Regions from separate parts of the Janthinobacterium sp. SUN118 genome, predicted to be linked through region 1. Evidence: predicted binding sites of a transcription regulator. Region 1 holds the regulator's gene; the other holds the start of a gene.

Region 1 (5,502 bases):
GGTCGCGCTCGCCGCGAGCCGCCTTTTCGCCCAGCAATGCCATCTGCGCCGCCGATATGCCCAGCAACAGGATCACGACCAGCAGGCACAGCACGTACACCAGGGTCGCCCCCCGCTGGAGGCAAACCGGTGAGCCGCAGCTGGCGCCAGCGCTGGCCATCGTGCCGCCTATGCCGGCCCGTTGCGCAGCAGGATGCTGGTCTGCAGCATGTGCCGCAGCCGGCCCCGCAAGGCGTCAGGCAGGGCTGAACGTGCGATGCGCACGCCCGTGTCGCTGGCGCCATGCGCCTCCGCATACGCGGCACCAAACAGGTCGAACTGCGCTGGCCCGGTCTTTTCCGCTTCGCCCGCCTCGCCATGCAGCAGCAGCGCCACGCGCACGCTGGCCACGCGCTTCCAGTGCGTGCGGCGGGCAAAGTCGCGCTGGCGTTCTGCCGCGCTGGCGCCCACCAGCAGCAGCGCCGCATCGTAAGCGTCGAGCGCGCTGGCCTTGACGAACTGGTTCGCCACGCCATCGGGCGGCGTATCCGTATCGAGGCCATACAGGACCTGGAAGGTGTCGACGCCACGGATGATGGCGTCGGCGCCCCAGCCGTTCGCGCCGCGGTACTTGCAGCGCAATTCTCCCTCGCCGTCGGCGCCCTGCGCCACATAAAAAATGCTCCAGCCCCGCTGCGCCTCCGTCTGCGCGGCGCCGACGCCAAAGCCGGCGCAATTGAGGACGGAGCCATCGCCGTTCTCTCCCATGCCGGCGCCGTAATAGCGCAAGGCCAGCACGTCGCTGCCATGCACGGCGGCCGGCAGCGGCTGGCTGATGCCCTCGCTGTTCTTGTCCAGGCTGTGCGCGTCGAGCCCGGCGATATTGGCGCTGTCATGCGCCGCGTGGGCGACCGGCGCGGCGCTGCTGTCCCAATTCACGTACGCCGTCTGGCGCACGGCCCTGGCGATGGCATCGAGCGCATAGCGGCCGTTGTCATCCAGGCGCGCGCTGGCGGACTGGTCGAAGTAACTGCCGCTGGCCGCCAGCAGCACGGTGCTGGCGGCCAGCATCAGCAAGGCACCCAGGGACAGGGCCACCAGCAATTCAACCAGGCTCATGCCGGCACGCCAGCGTCGTGCGGCATTCATGCGCCGCCTCCGCCCAGTTGCAATGCCAGCTTGGGCAGCGACTCGCCGGCCCCATTCACGGCAGGCTTGCCGTCGGGACGGCGGCCACGCCAGCCCAGCTTGATGACGATGGGCGCGCCCTTGCCGCCGCTGCAAGCCCAGTGCAAGCCTTGCGCGGCGCTGTCCCATGCCTGGGCGTCGCGGCAGATCAGCAGGCGCGCGCCGGGCAAGGCGACATGCAGCTGCTGTTTCCACTCGGCGATGTCGAATTGCGCCAGCTGTGCCGCGCCGCAGGCGGAGGCGCCAAAGCAGTCGGGCGCGCCGCCAGGCGGTTCGTCACCATCCGGCGCCGCTTCGTAAGCCAGGTTCAAATAGGGATTGTTGGCGTCGGGACCATGCAGGAGGCCGCCATTGGCGCGCATGCGCTCGGCCATGCCAGAAGCCAGCTGGGCGCCGGCCGACAGCAGCGCCGACTCATGGCGCGCGCGCAGGGAAGTCAGCTGCAATATGCTGGCGCCGAGCAAGCCCAGCGCCAGTAGCAGCAGCGACACCAGCACCTCGACCAGGCTGCTGCCGACCATCGTCGCCCTGCGGCGGCCTCCGTTGTCCATGAAGTGCTCCCTCGCGCAAAACGGACCGCAGGAACGGGCGGCCCAGCTACACGATAGGCGCGGTCAAAGACTCTGGTATGCGGCAGCGCAAACGATGTGGCAAAAAGGCGCGGCGCGAAGAAAAAAAGCTGCTGGAATTGATCAGACCGCTTGCCGGAAACGCCAGGCAAGCAGCAGCATCGCGCGCGGCATGGCCAGGTGGCGCCTACACGCGGCCGTGACGATGCGGCCATAGGGCGGCCAGCCCTGCAGGGTGCATCGAGTCTGGACGATGGACGAATGAGATGGTGCGACAGTGAGGCGACGAATCGCCGGACGGCAAGGCGCCGAAACGTCCGCCGCACGCCAGCCGCCAGCGCGCCGCGATCAGAGGCAAATCAGGGCTTGCGCGCCTGTCCCACTTCGGCGATCGCATCCTGGAACTCGGCCAGGTCTTCGAAATTCTTGTAGACGGAAGCGAAGCGGATGTAGGCGATCTTGTCGAGGCGCTTCAATTCCTGCATGACGAGTTCGCCGATATAGCCGGAATCGACTTCGCGCAAGCCGCTGGTCAGCAGTTTTTCCTGGATGGACGCGATGGCCGTGTCCACTGAGGCGGCCGCGACGGGGCGCTTGCGCAAGGCCAGCATCAAACTGCCGCGCAACTTATCCGCAGCGAACTCCGTCCGGCTGCCATTCTTTTTGACGACGGCCGGCATGATAAGTTCAATGCGCTCATAGGTGGTGAAGCGCTTGTCGCATTTGCTGCAGCGGCGGCGGCGCCGTATGGCATCCCATTCCTCCGATACGCGCGTATCGAGAACCTGGGTGTCGCCGTGCTGGCAAAATGGACATTTCATGTGGCGGATACAACTTTATAGTAGTGAATGACGGAAAATCGCCGCTCTTAAATTAAAGGGCGCCCGAATCACTCCGGGCGCCCATGGGCACAACGGAATGTGTCAGACAGAATCTTACTCTGTATGACACATTCTGGACAAATAATTATGCGGCGTAGACCGGGTGCGCGTCGGCCAGCACTTTCACGGCCGCTTTCACGCGCTCGATGGTGGCGGCGTCATGCGGATTGTCCAGCACGTCGGCGATCAGGTTGCCCACTTCTTCCGCTTGCGCTTCCTTGAAACCGCGCGTCGTCATCGCCGGGCTGCCCAGGCGGATGCCCGAGGTGACGAATGGCTTTTGCGGGTCGTTCGGGATGCCGTTCTTGTTGCAGGTGATGTGCGCGGAACCGAGGATGGCTTCGGCTTCCTTGCCCGTCAGGTTCTTGGCGCGCAGGTCGACCAGCATGACGTGCGATTCGGTGCCGCCGGAAACGATGCGCAGGCCGCGCTTGATCAGAGTTTTCGCCAGCACGTCGGCGTTCTTGATCACTTGCTTCTGGTAGTCGACGAATTCAGGGCTCAGCGCTTCCTTGAAGGCGACGGCCTTGCCGGCGATCACGTGCATCAGCGGGCCGCCCTGGATGCCGGGGAAGATGGCCGAGTTGATGGCTTTTTCGTGCTCGGCCTTCATCAGGATGATGCCGCCGCGCGGGCCGCGCAGCGATTTGTGCGTGGTCGAGGTGACGAAGTCGGCGAATGGCACCGGGTTCGGGTACAGGCCGGCGGCGATCAGGCCGGCGTAGTGGGCCATGTCGACCATGAAGTAGGCGCCCACTTCCTTGGCGATCTTGCTGAAACGCTCGAAGTCGATCTTTTTCGAGAATGCGGACGCGCCGGCGATGATCAGCTTGGGCTTGCGTTCGCGCGCCAGGCGTTCCATGGCCTCGTAGTCGATGTCTTCTTCCGCCGTCAAGCCGTAGGACACGACGTCGAACCATTTGCCGGACATGTTCAGCGGCATGCCGTGCGTCAGGTGGCCGCCTTCGGCCAGCGACATACCCATGATCAGGTCGCCTGGTTTCAGCATGGCGAAGAACACGCCCTGGTTCGCTTGCGAGCCCGAGTTCGGCTGCACGTTCGCGCATTCGGCGCCGAACAGCTGTTTCACGCGGTCGATCGCCAGTTGCTCGGCCACGTCGACGTATTCGCAGCCGCCGTAGTAGCGCTTGCCTGGATAGCCTTCGGCATACTTGTTCGTCAGTTGCGAACCTTGCGCTTCCATCACGGCTGGCGAGGTGTAGTTTTCCGACGCGATCAACTCGATGTGATCGTGCTGGCGCACGTTTTCTTTTTGAATGACGGCGAACAATTCAGGATCGACGTTGGCGAGGGTGTGATCTTTTGCAAACATGTAAAAACTCCAAGTATGAGGGTGCTTGTACTGGCAGGTTGGATCGAATGAGGGGAGCCGGCGTTAAGTGAATAACAACATTGGACAGGCAGCCTCTTCGTGCTTTTCCATAGTGGCTACCCAGGCGAACGGCTGATGAAAAATCTCACGTTTCCCGGTGGGTGTCCACCTTTCGCCGGTAAGCGGACCGCCACACTGTGGAGATCGCTTCGACTTTTCGCCAGTCACGTGAGACGTAATGGAAATCAAATTGTAAGTTAAGTGCTCAAATTGAGCAAGGAATGCAACGGTGCGGCTATAATCGCCGCGCGCCATGCAAGCCCGGGCACGCCGCAGCATCAACCGGGCCGCTACGCCAGTTCTTAAGCTGAACTTAAACCTGGCTGCGGCATGTAAGCGTATGTTACGAAGCTTGCCATTGGACACCCCAGACTTACAATGCTGCGGTGCAACTTGCATGCTGCTTTTGCATGGCATTCAGGCAAGCGCCTCAAGTCACAAGAAGAAAAATCGCGTAAAATGTTGCTCAATCTCACTACTGGCGCAATAAACATGCCTTCAGTCTTTACCTGGAACGTACGTGTCTACTATGAAGACACCGACGCCGGTGGCATCGTTTACTACGCAAACTACCTGAAGTTCTTTGAGCGCGCGCGCACAGAATGGCTGCGCGCCATCGAGGTAGGCCAGCAGGAACTGCTGCAACAGCATGACGCGATGTTCGTTGTCAAAAGCGTCAACGCCGACTATCATGCGCCGGCCAGACTCGATGACACGATAAGATTAACCTTAAGCATAGAGAAAATGGGGCGCGCCTCCATCGTTTTCCTGCAACAAGCCTGGTGCGGCGACAGCCTGCTCAATACGGCCCGCGTCAAGATCGGCTGCGTCGACTCGGCACTGCGCCCGCGCGCCGTGCCTGATGCAGTGGCGGTCCGCATGCGCGCCGCCTGAGCCCTACCCGCCACCCCCGGACAATTCACCAACAGACTGCCAGCCAATGAACGTTACACAAGATCTTTCTTTCCTCGCGCTCATCTCCAATGCCCACCTGATCGTGCAATTGATCATGGCCCTGCTGTTGCTGATCTCCCTCACCAGCTGGACCTACATTTTCCGCAAGATGTTTGCGGTACGTCAGGCCCGCAAGCAAACCATCGAATTTGAACGCAGCTTCTGGGCCGGCGGCAACCTGCATGCGCTGCACCAGAGCGCCAACGGCAACCGCGACCAGAGCGGCGCGCTGGCCCGCATCTTCGATGCCGGCATGGGCGAATTCATCAAGGGCAAGGCATCGTACGGTTCGCGCGAAGCGCTCGACGTCGGCGCCGTGCTCGACGGCGCCCGCCGCGCCATGCGCGCCGCCTTCCAGCGCGAAATGGACGTGCTCGAATCGCACCTGGCCTTCCTCGCGTCCGTCGGCTCCGTCTCGCCGTACATCGGCCTGCTCGGCACCGTGTGGGGCATCATGAACGCCTTCCGCGGCCTGGCCAACGTGCAGCAAGCCACGCTGGCCGCCGTCGCGCCCGGCATTGCCGAAGCGCTGATTGCC
Region 2 (5,502 bases), on a different contig from region 1:
CAGGGTGGCGCCCACCAGGTAGGCGATCCAGACTTCCTCGAACGACATGTCGAAGGCCACGGAAAAGCCCTGGTAGACGGTGTCGTCCTGCCGCACTTCGAGCACGGCGTTTTCGCTGCGCAGGAAGTGGCAGATGCTGCGCTGGCTGATCAGGATGCCCTTCGGCTTGCCCGTGGAACCGGACGTGTAGATCACATACGCGGGGTGGTCGGGCTGCACGGCGCCGCGCGCGGGCAAGCGTTCGCCCGGCGTGGCGGGCGCCAGCAGGCTTTCCGCCGTCCATACGGGGCGTCGGACTCCGGCAGCTTCCAGGCGCGGCGCAAATTGCGCGCAGCTGACGACGCCGGCCCCATTGGCGTCGTCGAGGCACACTTGCAGACGCTCGACGGGCGTGTCTTCGTCGACGGGCAGCCAGGCGGCGCCCGCCTTGGCGATGGCCGCCTGCATCAGCAGCAGGTGGGCGCCGCGCGGCAGCCACAGCCCCACGATATCGCCGGGCTGGACGCCGGCCGCCACCAGGCGCGCCGCCGCCAGGCCGGCCTGGGCATCGAGTTCCGCATAGGTGATGCGGCGCGCGCCGTCGATCAGGGCGACTTGCTGCGGGCAGCGGCGCGCCGTCGCTTCCAGCAGGTCGGCCAGCACTTCCTCGCGCAGCAAATCCGGTCGCGGCGGACCGTACAGGATGTCGGCGTGGGTGGAGGGGGTGCCTGGGCTGGCTGCGGTGAAATCGTTCATGGATGACGCTTATCTGTAGTGCTGTGTGATGGATCAGACGGGCCGCGCGTGGTGCGCGGCGCAGTTGATACATTACAGCAAGCAGGGCATTTCAGCGTTGCAGAACGGGGAATTTTGTGGGGCTTTCAGCAATTATGTGGCTGCAGGCTCAATTGCCATGGTTACGGAATGTAAAACGGGGAAACATGGCGCCCAGTTGCGCCAGGGTCTGCGCCGCCGGATAGCCGTGCAGGGGGCGGCCGGCCAGCGCCGCATCGAGGCAGCCGTCGGCGCGGAACTGCTGCAGCACGTAGTTGCTGACGCCTTTGCCGGCCAGGGTGGCGGCCAGGGCCAGCAGCTGTTCATCGGGCAGCAGGTCCGGGTGGGCCGTGGTGCGGCATTCGTAGGCGACGCCGCTGGCCAGGATGGCGTCCAGGCAGGCGCGCGCCGGATCGCCGCTGCCGGCGACGCGGGTCACATGACGATAGTCGGCAAACGGCGCCTTGATGTCGAAGCCCACCCAGTCGAGCAGGGGCAGCACCTCGGTCAGGCGCTGCGGATAGATGCAGGCCGTATGCAGGCCGATGCCGAAGCCCAGCGCCTTGACCTCGCCGATGGCGCGTCCCAGCGCCGGGTCCATGCAGGCCTCGCCGCCGCTGAAGACGACGGCGTCGACCAGGCCCACGCGGCGGCGCAGCCAGGTCAGGACGTCGCGCCAGGGCATCGCGCCGTCCGGCGTGCGCGCCTGCAGGTGCGGATTGTGGCAATAGCCGCAGCGCCACGGGCAGCCCTGCACGAAGACCACGGCCGCCAGCTTGCCCGGATAGTCGCTGGCGGAAAAGGGCGTCAGGCCGCCCACTTTCAGTTCAGCCGCCATGGCAGGCGGGCTGGCCAAGCCGGGCGCCCGTTTCCGTAAAGTACTGGCGCTCGTGGAATTCGCCCTGCTTGCCGATGTTGAACGAGGCGACGGGACGGTGATAGCCCATCACGCGGGTCCAGATTTCGCAGCGCTGGCGTTCGCTGTCGACGAGGGTGATGGCGGGAGTGAAGTCGGGACGTGCGTTCATGGCGTTTCCTCAAGAGATGCAACAGGGTGGGCCTGCTTGCGGGCGATGAGCTCCGCGTCGCAGGTGGGACAGAATTCGTGCTTGCCGGCCAGGTAGCCGTGGCGCGGGCAGATGGAAAACGTGGGCGTGACCGTGATGTAGGGCAGCGAGAAGCGGCTCAGGGCGCGCTTCACGAGTTCGCGGCAGGCGTTGGCGTCCGACAGCGCTTCCGTCATGTACAGGTGCAGCACCGTGCCGCCCGTGTACTTGCGCTGCAGCGCGTCCTGCAGTTCCAGCGCCTCGAACGGGTCGTCCGTATGGCCGACGGGCAGCTGCGAGGAATTCGTGTAATAGGGGTTGTCCGGCGTGCCCGCCTGCAGGATGGCGGGGAAGCGCTTGCGGTCTTCGCGGGCGAAGCGGTAGGTCGTGCCCTCGGCCGGCGTCGCTTCCAGGTTGTACATATGCCCCGTCTCTTCCTGGAATGCCAGCATGCGGGCGCGCACGTGGTCGAGCAGGCGCACGGCCAGCGCATGGCCTTCGGGCGCCGTGATGTCATAGGCGTCGCCGCTGAAATTGCGGATCATCTCGTTGATGCCGTTCACGCCCAGCGTGGAAAAGTGGTTGCGCAGGGTGCCCAGGTAGCGTTTCGTGTAGGGGAACAGGCCTTGCTGCATCAGTTCCTCGATGGTGGTGCGCTTGATTTCCAGGCTGGTCTTGCCCAGTTCCAGCAGGCGGTCCAGGTCCGCCAGCAGCGCTTTCTCGTCGCCGCGCCACAAATGGCCCAGGCGCGCGCAGTTGACCGTCACCACGCCGAGGGAACCGGTCTGCTCGGCCGAGCCGAACAGGCCGTTGCCGCGTTTCAGCAGTTCGCGCAAGTCCAGCTGCAATCGGCAGCACATGGAGCGGATCATGTTCGGCTTGAGTTCCGAATTGATGAAATTCTGGAAGTAGGGCAGGCCGTAGCGGGCCGTCATCTCGAACAGGCGTTCGGCGTTCTCGCTATGCCAGTCGAAGTCCTCGGTGATGTTGTAGGTCGGGATGGGAAACGTGAAGACGCGGCCCTTGGCGTCGCCCGCCATCATGATCTCGATGTAGGCGCGGTTGATCATGTCCATCTCGGCCTGCAGCTCGCCATAGCTGAAATCCATCTCCTGGCCGGCGATGACGGGGATCTGCTCGCGCAGGTCGTCCGGGCAGACCCAGTCGAAGGTGAGGTTGGTGAACGGCGTCTGCGTGCCCCAGCGCGATGGCACGTTGAGGTTGAAGATCAGCTCCTGCATGTACTGGCGCATGTCCTCGTAGCGCAGGCTGTCCTTGCGGATGAAGGGCGCCATGTAGGTGTCGAAGGAGCTGAACGCCTGCGCGCCGGCCCATTCGTTTTGCAGCGTGCCGAGGAAGTTGACGATCTGGCCGATGGCGCTCGACATATGCTTCGGCGGGCTCGATTCGATCTTGCCCGGCACGCCATTCAAGCCTTCGTGCAACAGGGTGCGCAGCGACCAGCCGGCGCAATAGCCGGCCAGCATGTCGAGGTCGTGGATGTGCAGGGCCGCTTCGCGGTGCGCCGCGCCCACAGCCGGCGGGTACACCTGGTCGAGCCAGTAGTTGGCGATGACCTTGCCCGAGACGTTGAGGATCAGGCCGCCCAGGGAATAACCCTGGTTGGCGTTGGCGTTGACGCGCCAGTCGCGCCGGTCCAGATATTCATTGACGGACGCGGCGACATCGACCTGGCCGGGGGCTGTTCTTGCTGGTGCTGTAGTTGACATGGAATCTCCAATAAACACAACATGCGGTGTTTTCATGGAGATTAATCACTAAATGTAGTGACGTCAAAGGGGGCGTGCAGTTGCCTGTCAAATCCTTGACGCAGGTGAAAAAAGCGCCCCCGTTTACTTTTTCGCGCGTCCCTGGCGCAGGATGAAGCAGCTCAGACCGAACCAGGCGGCGCCGCAGACGGCGATGCTGAGGAGGGAGGCAGGCAGCACGTGCGCCCAGATTTCCAGCGGCGAGAACGTGCTCCAGCTGGCGACGCGCAAGTCGAAGGTGACGTAGTTCGCCAGCAGCCAGTAGACGGCCAGCAGGCCCGTGCAGATGGCCGCCTGGCGCGGCACGGACATGGCGCGGCGCGCCAAGACGGCCAGCAGGAACAGCAGCAGCACGCCCGGATACGCGCCCAGCACCTCGGGCGACAGGATGGACAGCGTCTCGGCGTCAAGGCCGTCGGCCGGCGCCGCCCACTGCACCTGCAGCACGGTGAGGAACAGGGTCAGCAGGAAGATCAGCAGCGGTTTGCGGGGCATGGCGGTCGGTGGAATCGGGTAACGGGACGGGCATTTTACAGCCAGGTCAAGCAATTCGCGCGCGTGCCGGCCATGCATGCATTCCTTCACCTGGGTCAAGGACTGGGCGCCATGGGCGGGGCTATAGTCTGCACCCTGAGCCGACACAGGAATGTGAATATCATGATGCTTGAAGCAACCACCGCCACCCGCGTGGCCGGACCGCTGGAACTGGTCTGTCCCGCCGGCAGCCTGCCCGCCCTGAAGGCGGCCGTCGACAATGGCGCCGACACCGTGTACCTGGGTTTTCGCGACGCCACCAACGCGCGCAATTTCGCCGGCCTCAATTTCGACGAGAAGGCCATCGCCGAGGGCGTGCGCTACGCCCACCAGTATGGACGCAAGGTCTTGCTGGCCTTGAATACCTATCCGCAGCCGCACAACTGGGCCGTATGGCGCAGCGCCATCGACCGCGCCGCGCAGGCCGGCATCGACGCCATGATCGTCGCCGATCCGGGCCTGATGGCGTATGCGGCCCAGCACCAGCCGCAGCTGCGCCTGCACCTGTCCGTGCAGGGGTCGGCCACCAATTACGAGGCCATCAATTTTTACCATGAACACTTCGGCATCGCCCGCGCCGTGCTGCCGCGCGTGCTGTCGATGGCGCAGGTCGAGCAATTGATCGCCAAGACGGATGTCGAGATCGAGGTCTTCGGCTTCGGCAGCCTGTGCGTGATGGTCGAGGGCCGCTGCGCGCTGTCCTCGTATGCGACGGGCGAGGCGCCGAATACCCACGGCGTGTGCTCGCCGGCCAAGGCCGTGCGCTGGCTGGAGACGCCGAACGGCCTGGAATCGCGCCTGAACGGCGTGCTGATCGACCGTTACGCGCCGGGCGAGAACGCCAGCTACCCGACCCTGTGCAAGGGACGTTTCGAAGTCAACGACGAAGAGTATTACGCGATCGAGGAGCCGGCCAGCCTGAATACCCTGGCGCTGCTGCCGCAATTGATCGCCATGGGCGTGCGCGCCGTGAAGATCGAAGGGCGCCAGCGCAGCCCCGCCTACGTGGCGCAGGTGACGCGCGTGTGGCGCGAAGCGATCGACGCCTGCCGCGAAGGCAATGCGCGCTACGCCGTCAAGCCGGGCTGGATGGCGGCCATGGACAAGCTGGCCGAGGGCCAGCAGCACACGTTGGGCGCTTACCACCGCTCCTGGAAATAAAGGATGAACATGCTGAAACTCTCTTTGGGCCCCTTGCTGTACTACTGGCCGCGCGCCACCGTGTTCGAGTTTTACCAGCAGATCGCCGGCACCGCCGTCGATATCGTCTACCTGGGCGAAACCGTGTGCTCGCGCCGGCATGAACTGCGCCTGGCCGACTGGCTCGATATCGCCGACATGCTGGCTGCAGCCGGCAAGGAAGTGGTGCTGTCGACGCAGGCGCTGATCGAGGCGGGCGC

The links. The regulator NrdR, encoded in region 1, represses ribonucleotide reductase genes. The targets are predictions, from matches to a motif close to CACNANATNTNGTG.
Region 2: O0880_RS22860 (ribonucleoside triphosphate reductase) is a predicted target of NrdR. The motif match lies at 3,576-3,589, and genes of this name have one in related genera.

Annotation. Positions count from the first base shown of each region.
Region 1 is NZ_JAPUBV010000005.1:256,886-262,387, forward strand. It holds gene O0880_RS25125 (PilX N-terminal domain-containing pilus assembly protein) at 1-160, opposite strand, end outside; gene O0880_RS25130 (PilW family protein) at 169-1,128, opposite strand; gene pilV (type IV pilus modification protein PilV) at 1,125-1,718, opposite strand; gene nrdR (transcriptional regulator NrdR) at 2,096-2,557, opposite strand; gene glyA (serine hydroxymethyltransferase) at 2,703-3,950, opposite strand; ZMP/ZTP riboswitch at 4,062-4,188, opposite strand; gene ybgC (tol-pal system-associated acyl-CoA thioesterase) at 4,503-4,904, shown strand; gene tolQ (protein TolQ) at 4,951-5,502, shown strand, end outside.
Region 2 is NZ_JAPUBV010000004.1:226,626-232,127, reverse strand. It holds gene O0880_RS22875 (Pls/PosA family non-ribosomal peptide synthetase) at 1-735, opposite strand, end outside; gene O0880_RS22870 (anaerobic ribonucleoside-triphosphate reductase activating protein) at 884-1,591, opposite strand; gene nrdD (anaerobic ribonucleoside-triphosphate reductase) at 1,581-1,781, opposite strand; gene O0880_RS22860 (ribonucleoside triphosphate reductase) at 1,778-3,529, opposite strand; gene O0880_RS22855 (hypothetical protein) at 3,653-4,141, opposite strand; gene O0880_RS22850 (peptidase U32 family protein) at 4,229-5,263, shown strand; gene O0880_RS22845 (U32 family peptidase) at 5,273-5,502, shown strand, end outside.